DNA from 3 places in the Terribacillus sp. FSL K6-0262 genome. Region 3 is predicted to be linked to each of the others. Evidence: riboswitches for the same ligand, from Rfam matches in the RefSeq annotation. Region 3 holds a riboswitch; each other region holds the start of a gene.

Region 1 (3,282 bases), 900 kb from region 3:
CGCATCGGGCTTGATTTCTTTGATGCCAGCATCAATCGCGTTGCTGCTTGGGTGATCGGGACACGCAATATGCAAAAGGCACTGCTGTATGCACTTCTCACGCCTCATGAAGAGCTGAAGGACTATCAGGAGAAAGGGCAATTCACGGAAAGGCTCATGCTGATGGAAGAACTGAAAAGCTACCCATTCGGCGCAATTTGGGATTACTTCTGTCAGGAAATGCAAGTACCCCACGGAACTGCCTGGTGGCAGCATGTCAAAGAGTATGAAAGAAATGAAATGGCACGCCGGTAACACGCCAGATTATGCTACACTATAATCAAAACGTGGTAAAGGCAGGAAAAGGTATGTTAGTTGCAGAAAGACAAAGGAAGATCGTCGAGCTGGTCAACGAACGGGCAAGCGTCCGGGTCACCGAGCTTAGCTCCCTCTTCCATGTGACCGAGGAGACGATACGGCGCGACCTCGAGAAGCTGGAAAAGGAGCAGCTGCTCCATCGCAGTCATGGCGGAGCTGTGCGGATCGAAGAAGGGGCAACGGAGATTGCGCATGAAGCACGCGAAGTAATGCATATGCAGGAAAAGCAAGCGATTGCCAAAGCGGCAGTCTCCGATATCCACACCGGGGAACGAATCATTCTCGATGCCAGCACGACAGCATGGTATATGGCAAAAGAATTGCCGAATATGCCGCTGACGATCATAACCAACAGTATCAAAGTGGCACTTGCCTGCAGTACAAAGGATCAGATCCGTGTCATTTCGCTCGGCGGACAGCTGCTGTCAAAATCATTATCCTATGTCGGACCGCTGACGGAGAGATCATTGACGACCTATTATGTAGATAAAACTTTCCTTTCGTGCAAGAGTGTCCATCTCGAGCATGGTTTGAGTGACTCGAATGAACAGCAGGCGATCGTGAAGAAGCAAATGATCGAGATAGCGGAACAAACAATCCTCCTGGCCGATTCCAGTAAATTCGGCAAGCGTGCTTTCGCCACAATCACCGGTCTGGATAGGATTTCGAAGGTCTACACAGATACAGGGATAGATTCCATCACAAGCAACCATTTTGAAAAACAGAACATCGAGTTCCAAGCCGTGAACTAATCACCGACCCCGCAGGATTAAGCTTGCGGGGTCGCTAAGCATGGTATGAGGAATAAAATAGCATTTATCCCTCTGAACTCGTTGATTTTTGTAAGCGCTTGAATTGCTGAAATCCTAACCGGATCTGAAAGCGGTTATTGCATCAGCGACCCTCGGAGGATAAGAAGCCTCCGCTTATGGATTCTCTGCTTTCGACGTCCATCTTGAAAGGTTGTCCTTAATGGACAGCCTTTTTGGTTTGCAAACAAATCCCTATCTTATCCACTGCCTATCGATATCCCTTCGAAAGTATAATATAACCATGGGATTTTTGTTGATAAAGCAATACGAATCCTGTATTCTCTTATTTATTGTGACAAAAAAATCGATTTTTTCTTCTTATTAAGAGAGATGGAGGGACTGGCCCGATGAAATCTCGGCAGCGGAACTTTATGATGAAGTTGCTGTGCCAACTCCAGCAAGCCGAGGCTTGATAGATAAGAAAAGTGCCAGGATGCCTCTTCTTGCTTGTCAAGATGGGGCCTTTTTTGAGAGGAAAAACGGACAAGACTTGTCGCTTTTATTTTTGGAGGTGGAATGATGAAGAAAGGAAATCCATGGGCGCTGATCCCATTTGTTGTTTTTTTGATTTTATTCATTGGTTCAGGGGTCATTACAGGTGACTTTTATGCGTTTCCTGTCTTAGTGGCGATTGTCATTGCAGGTGCTGTCGCTCTTGCTATGAATCGGAAAGAATCATTTTCGCGGAAGGTTGACATCTTTTGTCAAGGAGCAGGGAACTCCAATGTCATGCTGATGGTCATTATCTTTCTTTTGGCTGGTGCCTTTTCAGGGGTGGCAGAGGGCATGGGTGCAGTAGACTCCACTGTAAACTTTGCGTTAGCATTTGTACCGCAAAACCTGCTTGTCGTGGGCTTATTCATCATAGCCTGCTTTATCTCCCTGGCAATGGGTACCTCGGTGGGTACGATTGTTGCGCTGGCTCCAATCGGAGTGGGGATAAGCGAACATACCGATCTTTCGATGGCGCTGGTAATGGCTGCGATCATTGGCGGTTCCATGTTTGGTGATAATTTATCCTTTATCTCGGATACAACCATTACTGCCGTACGATCACAAGGTGTTCAAATGAAGGATAAATTCAAGGTGAACTTTTGGATTGTCCTGCCGGCAGCTATTGTAACGAGCATCATCTTAGGCATTATGACAATGGGTGAGACGGCTCAAGTGGATCATGGAAGCTATAGCTGGGTAAAAATACTTCCTTACATTCTGGTTATTGTCTTTGCATTATCTGGAATGAATGTTTTCCTTGTTCTGGCGTCTGGTGTTGTTTTAGCTGGAGCAGTTGGCTTGGTTGATGGCAGCTATCATGTAATGGATCTTGTGCAGACGATGGGCGGAGGAATGGCAGATATGTATGAGATTGCTTTCCTTGCAATACTGATAGCAGGAATGGTAGAGGTCATTAAATATAACGGCGGAATCGATTACCTGCTTCACCTTTCAACACGGAGGATTAAATCGAAAAAAGGTGCTGAATTCAGCATTGCCGGTCTGGTTGGAGTTACTGATTTATCTACGGCCAATAATACAATTTCTATATTGATCGTAGGTCCGCTCGCTAAAAACATTGCGGATCAATACGGGATCGATCGGCGAAAGACCGCAAGTATATTGGATATTTTCTCCTGTGCGATTCAAGGTCTTTTGCCATATGGCGGCCAATTACTGGCGGTTGCCGGTGTGGCTGGTATATCACCAGTCAGCATTTTGCAATACTCCTTCTATCCTATCCTCATCGGTGTCTGCGGAATCATCGCTATCCTTATCGGATACCCGAAGAAGAACAGCTGAAAAAGTGGACCGCACAGCAGCAAGGCTGTGCGGTTTTTTATGCAAGGAATTTCGGATTGAAAAGAAGGCTGGAATGGTGACGGGAATGGATGGAATGAGTGGATCTGGGTGCAATCAGTTGTCATCCGATCGGATTTCTGGTTTGCAGGTACGGCATTTATCGGACAGCCGAAAACGCCTTTTATTAACCATAATTTTATTATGTAAACCATCTTTGTCGATTTTTTCTCAAAATTATGTCTTTCATATAGCCAGCAGAAGAAACTCTGTGATACTATTTTACTTATGTAAAGAAAAAGCGTAATGGAGAGAGACA
Region 2 (3,282 bases), 1.3 Mb from region 3:
ATTCTCCAGGATTGTACCGAATTTAATCGCCCCGTGGATTTCAGGCTCCTTCTCAGCGGAAAGATTGATGCACTTGGCGTAGCAGCCGCCTTCGATATTGAAGATGCCATCTGGTGACCATCCGTGTTCATCATCCCCGATCAAAGGCCGGTCCGGATCGGCAGAAAGCGTTGTTTTACCAGTACCGGATAGACCGAAGAAAAGGGCGGTATCGCCATCTGCACCTACATTCGCAGAGCAGTGCATCGGCAGGATTTCCTGCTGCGGAAGCAGGAAATTCATCACGGAGAAAATCGATTTCTTCATTTCGCCGGCATATTCCGTTCCGCCGATGACAATGACACGCTGCTTGAAGGATACGATCACGAAGGCTTCGGAATTCGTGCCATCGACAAGCGGATCTGCTTTTACGCCTGGAGCAGAAATGACAGTGAAGGAAGGCTTATGGGATGCCAGCTCCTCGTCAGTCGGGCGGATGAACAGCTGATGGGCGAACAAGTTATGCCATGCATATTCATTGATGACCTGTATCGGCAGATGATAGCGTTCATCGGCTCCCGCAAAACCTTGGAAAGAGAATACTTCTTCCTGTGCCTGCAAATAATCGACGACTTTCCCCAACAAATGCTCGAACGTCTCTTCACTTATCGGCTGATTCACGTTGCCCCAGTCGACTTTGTTCTCGGAAAGTTCATCCTTGACAATGAATTTATCTTTTGGGGAACGGCCGGTATATTTGCCGGTCGCCGCCCGCAGGGCACCTGTTTCTGTCAGGCGTGCCTCTTGGCGGGACAATGCCGCCTCGGTCAATTGAGCCGCGGATAGGTTTCTTTTCACATTGGGTTGATTGCGCAATTCCTCTAAAGCTGTCACTGCATGCATCATTCGCATATGGATCCCGCCTTTTTGTAGTGATTTTTAATTAGTATAACACATTAAAATATTAATACATACTATTTTCATTTGCAATCACCAACTTAAAAATAGTCGGCAGATAATTCCGATTGTTTTTGTCGGTTATTGCAGGATTTGGTTGACTTCTGGAGGCTGTTCCGATAACATAGTTCCGAACGGAAAACACTCTTATTCAGAGTAGGCGGAGGGACAGGCCCTAAGAAACCCGGCAACCGTCACATTTGTGAAATGGTGCTCAACCTGAGCAAGGGATACCTTGAACGATAAGAGAGGGAATAAGCCAGCCTTCTGTTATGAGGAAGGTTTTTTTCATGTAACGGCTTAATAATAGAAAAAGAGCAATACTAACGTAGTGTTCTTTCACCTTCACCCATTATCAAGTTTCTTAATAACATACTTGGAAAGAGTAAAACTTCCGTATTAATCGTAGTTGAAGGGGGATTTGGCAGAATGACTGCTAATCGTCGATTATTTACCTCAGAATCCGTTACAGAAGGCCACCCGGATAAAATCTGTGACCAGATCTCGGATGCTATATTAGATGAAATCCTATCCAAGGACCCGAATGCCCGTGTCGCTTGTGAAACGACAGTTACAACTGGCCTTGTTCTGGTAGCTGGAGAAATCACGACAAGCGCTTATGTAGATATCCAAAGCATCGTGCGTAAAACCATCAAGGAAATCGGTTATACACGTGCAAAATATGGCTTTGATGCTGATACATGTGCAGTGCTGACAGCAATCGATGAACAATCGCCCGATATCGCAGGCGGTGTCGATCAAGCACTCGAAGCCCGTGAAGGCATGATGACAGATGAAGAAATCGATGCCATCGGTGCCGGTGACCAAGGATTGATGTTCGGCTATGCCAGCAATGAAACACCGGAGTTCATGCCGCTGCCGATTTCATTGGCGCACCGTCTTTCCAAGCAATTGGCGAAGATACGGAAGGATGAGGTCGTGAGCTACTTGCGCCCGGACGGGAAAACGCAGGTGACTGTGGAATATGATGAGAACGATCGACCAGTACGGATCGATACGATTGTCATCTCCACCCAGCATCATCCGGAAGTGGAGCAAGCGCAGATCCATGCTGACTTGAAAGAGCTTGTGATCAAGCCGGTTGTCCCAGCGGAATTGCTGGATGAGGACACGAAATATATCATCAACCCGACTGGCCGTTTCGTCATCGGCGGTCCTCAAGGTGATGCCGGTTTGACTGGCCGTAAGATCATCGTTGATACGTACGGAGGCTATGCACGCCATGGCGGCGGGGCATTCAGCGGGAAAGATGCTACGAAAGTGGACCGTTCCGGTGCATATGCAGCGCGCTATGTTGCGAAAAACATCGTCGCTGCAGGTCTTGCGGAGAAATGTGAAGTACAGCTTGCGTATGCGATCGGTGTTGCCGAGCCCGTTTCCATCAGCATCGATACTTTCGGAACAGGCAAACAATCCGAGGAAGCATTGGTCAAAGCAGTACGCGAGTTATTCGACCTCCGTCCTGCCGGCATCATCAAGATGCTGAACCTGCGTCAGCCGATCTATAAAGATACAGCTGCATACGGTCATTTCGGACGTACGGATAAAAACTTCCCTTGGGAGCAGACAGACAGAGCTGCACAGCTGGAAAGCTATACATTCGCATAAATCATGCAAAAGCAAGAGCGACACTTTCGCTCTTGCTTTTTTTTAGCAGCCGCCCATAATCTTCCTTCAAGAACCGAATTGTTTTGTGCTATAATTAATGGCTAGAAGTAATGAAAGAGAGGCTAATAAGTAAATGTGTGGTTTGATTGGCGTCATCAGAAAAAACGTAAAACAACTAACGCAAGCTGATAAGGATAAATTCAAACAACAGAACAACATCATCACGCACCGCGGTCCGGATGATGAGGGATATTACCATGACGAACATGTTTCATTTGGTTTTCGCCGTTTGAGCATCATCGACATCGAAGCTGGGGTTCAGCCGCTAAGCTATGACGATGAGAACATCTGGATGGTTTTCAACGGGGAAATCTATAACTATGTAGAGCTCCGTGAAGACCTGCTGAAAAAAGGCTCCGAGTTCAAGACAGAATCCGATACCGAGGTCATCGCAGCGATGTACCATACATACGGAGAGGAAGCATTCAAGGAGCTTCGCGGTATGTTCAGCATTTTGATCTGGGATAAACAAAAGAAGATATTCTACGGAGCTCGTGATCCTTTCGGCATTAAACCGCTCTTCTATAAAGAAACGGACGAGGAAATCTTCTTTGCTTCCGAGAAGAAGAGCATCACGCTGCTGGAAGAATCAGACACTGTGGATACGGAATCTCTGCAGCAATATCTGAGCTACCAATATGTACCCGATCCTTTCTC
Region 3 (3,282 bases):
TGTGAGATATCAAAGGCAGGGAATCACCCTGACATGCTTGGATCATTTGGTGCCTTTCTATGAGGCAAGTGGGTACTGTAATGAGGGGGAATCAGCTTCTGAGCATGCGGGTAAAGTTTGGTTCAACTTGGTGAAAAGCTTAAAGTGATTGCTCCTGTGCATAAGTGAACAGCCCACATCAAGTGGGCTGTTTTGCATGTGTCAAAGCTGCTTCCCTTTCACGGACGAGCGGGATGACTTGACGACCGAAGCGCTCCAAATCCTCTTCATAATGGAAGTGGCCGGTCAGGACAAGGTCGACACCGATTTGTTTCAAGCGGATGATTTGGTCGGCTACTTGTTCGGCTGTACCGATCAGACCGGTTTTGAAGCCGTCATTATATTGGACAAGGTCCTCAAAAGAGGAGTCTGCCCACATGCCTTGCTTGCTGCGTGTTGCCTGGCCTGCGTCCTTGACGGATTCCCGGAATCCTTCCACGGCTTCATCATCGGCGTGCGCTACGATGTCACGCAGAAGGGATACGGCTTCTTCTTCTGTGTCCCGGACGATGGCAAAGCCGTTTACGGCGAATTTGACATCCCGTCCTTGTTTGGCTGCTCGGGCTTTTACATCCTGGATTTGCTGCTGGAACCCCTCCAGTGTATTGCCATTCATGAAATAATAATCGGAAACACGGGCAGCCATGTCCCTGGCAACCTCTGAATTACCGCCCTGGAAGATTGGAATCCGATTTTTGGGCTTTGGCTTCAATGGGGCATCCGTCAATCGATAAAAGTCTCCCCGATAGGTAGCTTGTTCTTCTTCCCACAATGCCCGAAGCACGCGGATGAATTCCTCGGAACGACGGTAGCGTTCATCATGATCGAGCCAATGCTCGCCGTAGCTGATGAATTCCTGCTTGAACCAGCCGCTGACGATATTCACAGCAGCACGGCCGCCGCTGATATGATCCAAAGTGGCAAGCATCTTGGCATAGACGCCTGGATGCCAAAGCCCAGGGTGGACAGCCGAAATAAGGTTCAGTTTCTCGGTGACACTGGCAAGGGCCGAGGCGAGTGTTATCGCCTCGAGCTGTTTGTCTGCACCATAGCTTGCGATGAAGCGTGTTTGCAGCAGGGCATATTCAAAGCCATTCTGTTCGGCGATTTGCGCATAGCGTTTATTTGCTTCGAAACTCCAATCCGTCTTTTGCGGCAGCTTGGAAATGACCAAACCGCCGCTCACATTTGGTACCCAATAAGCAAATTTCACATTCTTGGTCATGTTTACACTCCAATCAAGCTTGCTTATCAAGGCGTATACGAAAGCAGCCCTTCTCCATATAAAAGAGAAGGGCTGCCGGGTCTGTAACTATCCGTACACGCTTCTCATCTTCAGGATGCATCATCCTTCTGAAATTGGCACCGTGCTGCTGACAGTCGGTTGCCGAGGCTTCACAGGGTCAGTCCCTCCGCCTCTCTTGATAAGAAAACTATTTTTTTAGTGATTGTATCCAAACTTTTCAGACTTGTCAACCTAGTCTGTGCAATTCTTGATTCGTTCTGTTAAGCTGAAGGAAGATAGACACTTTTGCTTGGATAAGAGGAGGATGACCAATGAAGAAAATCATCAATCGCCCAGAGGATGTTGTCCTGGAAATGTGCCACGGGCTGGTATTGGCGCACCCGGAGCTCGAGTTATTGAAAAAGTATAAAGTGATCAAAAAGAAACGACCGCAAACGGATAAGGTGACGCTGATCAGCGGGGGCGGGAGCGGGCATGAGCCTTCGCATGCCGGTTTTGTCGGGGAAGGCATGCTGGATGCCGCGGTATGCGGTGATATGTTTGCTTCCCCTTCCCAAATCCAGGTGTATCAAGCGATCAAGGAGACAGCTGGTGAGAAGGGTACATTGCTCATCATCAAAAATTACAGCGGGGATATCATGAACTTCAAGAATGCAGCTCACCTGGCCAAGGAAGATGGACTGGAAGTGGATTATGTGAAGGTCGATGATGATATCGCGGTTGAGGATAGTTTATATACGGTCGGGAGGCGAGGTGTTGCCGGTGTCGTCCTTGTACATAAGATTGCCGGTGCAGCAGCAGCCGAGGGGCGCGACCTGCAGCAAGTGAAAGCCGCTGCCGAGAAGGCTGTTTCGCGGACACGCAGTATCGGCGTAGCCTTGACATCCTGCACCCTGCCTGGAGGCGAACCGACTTTCGAACTGGCAGAGGATGAGATGGAATACGGTGTGGGTATTCATGGGGAACCAGGGATAAGACGTGAAAAAGTACTGACAGCGGATGAATTGGCGAAACGTATGGTAGATGACTTACTGAAAGAAGGAGAGCCGGAAGAAGACGCGGCATTGCTGATCAATGGATTCGGCGGGACGCCATTGCAGGAGCTGTATCTGTTCAATCAGTCAGTCAATCGGGAACTGGCAGAGCGTCATATAAAAATAAACCGCATATTCGTCGGCAATTATATGACGAGCATCGATATGTCCGGTGTTTCGGTGACGATCATGTCACTTGATGAGGAGCTGCGCACGCTGCTTTCCAGCCATTCGGATACACCTGCTTTCAAGATCGACGGACCGGTCGAGCAGCCGCCATTTGAAGAGCGGGAAGAATCAGCGGAGGATGCGGTTGCTTCTTTCCGGGTGGAAACGGACAGTTCGTATGCACAAGTAAAAGAAGATTCCATCACGCTGGAAAATATCATCTACTTAGTCGATAAAATGAGTGAAATCATCATTGAGAATGAAGCGGCTTTCAATAAGCTGGATACACACGCGGGAGATGGCGATTTCGGAAATAGTGTGGCAAAAGGCTTCCGTCAATTGAAACGGGAGTGGAAGCAGATTCTCAGTCAAGATGATCTGACAATTGCACGCTTCCTCGACGACGCTTCCATGGTGATCATGGAGCATTGCGGGGGTGCTTCAGGTCCGATTTGGGGCGGAGCGTTCCGAGCTGCGGGTAAAGCGGCAGAAGGGAAAAACGAGCTTTCTGTACCAGCATTCGCTGATACGCTGCAGCGTATCGTCACGGCAATTCAGGATATCGGGGAACGTTCCTTCGGCCGCGGTGCGGAAGTTGGCGATAAGACATTGATCGATGCCCTCGCTCCATGTGCAGACAGCTGGCAGCAGAGTGCCGCAGCAGGTGAAGACGTGAAGGCTGCTTTCCGGAAGGGGGCGGATGCTGCGGTGAACGGAGCTGAAAAGACAAAGGAAATCGTTGCCCGGATGGGACGCGCCGGTACGGTAGGGGAGCGCAGCCTTGGCTATCCGGAC

Evidence for each region. Region 3 has a riboswitch for S-adenosylmethionine ahead of sfnG (dimethylsulfone monooxygenase SfnG). Riboswitches for the same ligand answer to the same signal wherever they lie in the genome.
Region 1: another riboswitch for S-adenosylmethionine. It lies ahead of MHI54_RS16310 (Na+/H+ antiporter NhaC family protein); the one in region 3 lies ahead of sfnG (dimethylsulfone monooxygenase SfnG).
Region 2: another riboswitch for S-adenosylmethionine. It lies ahead of metK (methionine adenosyltransferase); the one in region 3 lies ahead of sfnG (dimethylsulfone monooxygenase SfnG).

What each region holds. Positions count from the first base shown of each region.
Region 1 is NZ_CP150277.1:3,174,317-3,177,598, forward strand. Features, by position in the region: gene rhaA (L-rhamnose isomerase) at 1-294, shown strand, start outside; gene MHI54_RS16305 (DeoR/GlpR family DNA-binding transcription regulator) at 348-1,109, shown strand; SAM riboswitch class I at 1,485-1,592, shown strand; gene MHI54_RS16310 (Na+/H+ antiporter NhaC family protein) at 1,689-2,966, shown strand.
Region 2 is NZ_CP150277.1:2,752,762-2,756,043, forward strand. Features, by position in the region: gene pckA (phosphoenolpyruvate carboxykinase (ATP)) at 1-882, opposite strand, end outside; SAM riboswitch class I at 1,081-1,185, shown strand; gene metK (methionine adenosyltransferase) at 1,366-2,565, shown strand; gene asnB (asparagine synthase (glutamine-hydrolyzing)) at 2,699-3,282, shown strand, end outside.
Region 3 is NZ_CP150277.1:727,498-730,779, reverse strand. Features, by position in the region: gene MHI54_RS03690 (GNAT family N-acetyltransferase) at 1-148, shown strand, start outside; gene sfnG (dimethylsulfone monooxygenase SfnG) at 179-1,264, opposite strand; SAM riboswitch class I at 1,366-1,470, opposite strand; gene dhaK (dihydroxyacetone kinase subunit DhaK) at 1,597-3,282, shown strand, end outside.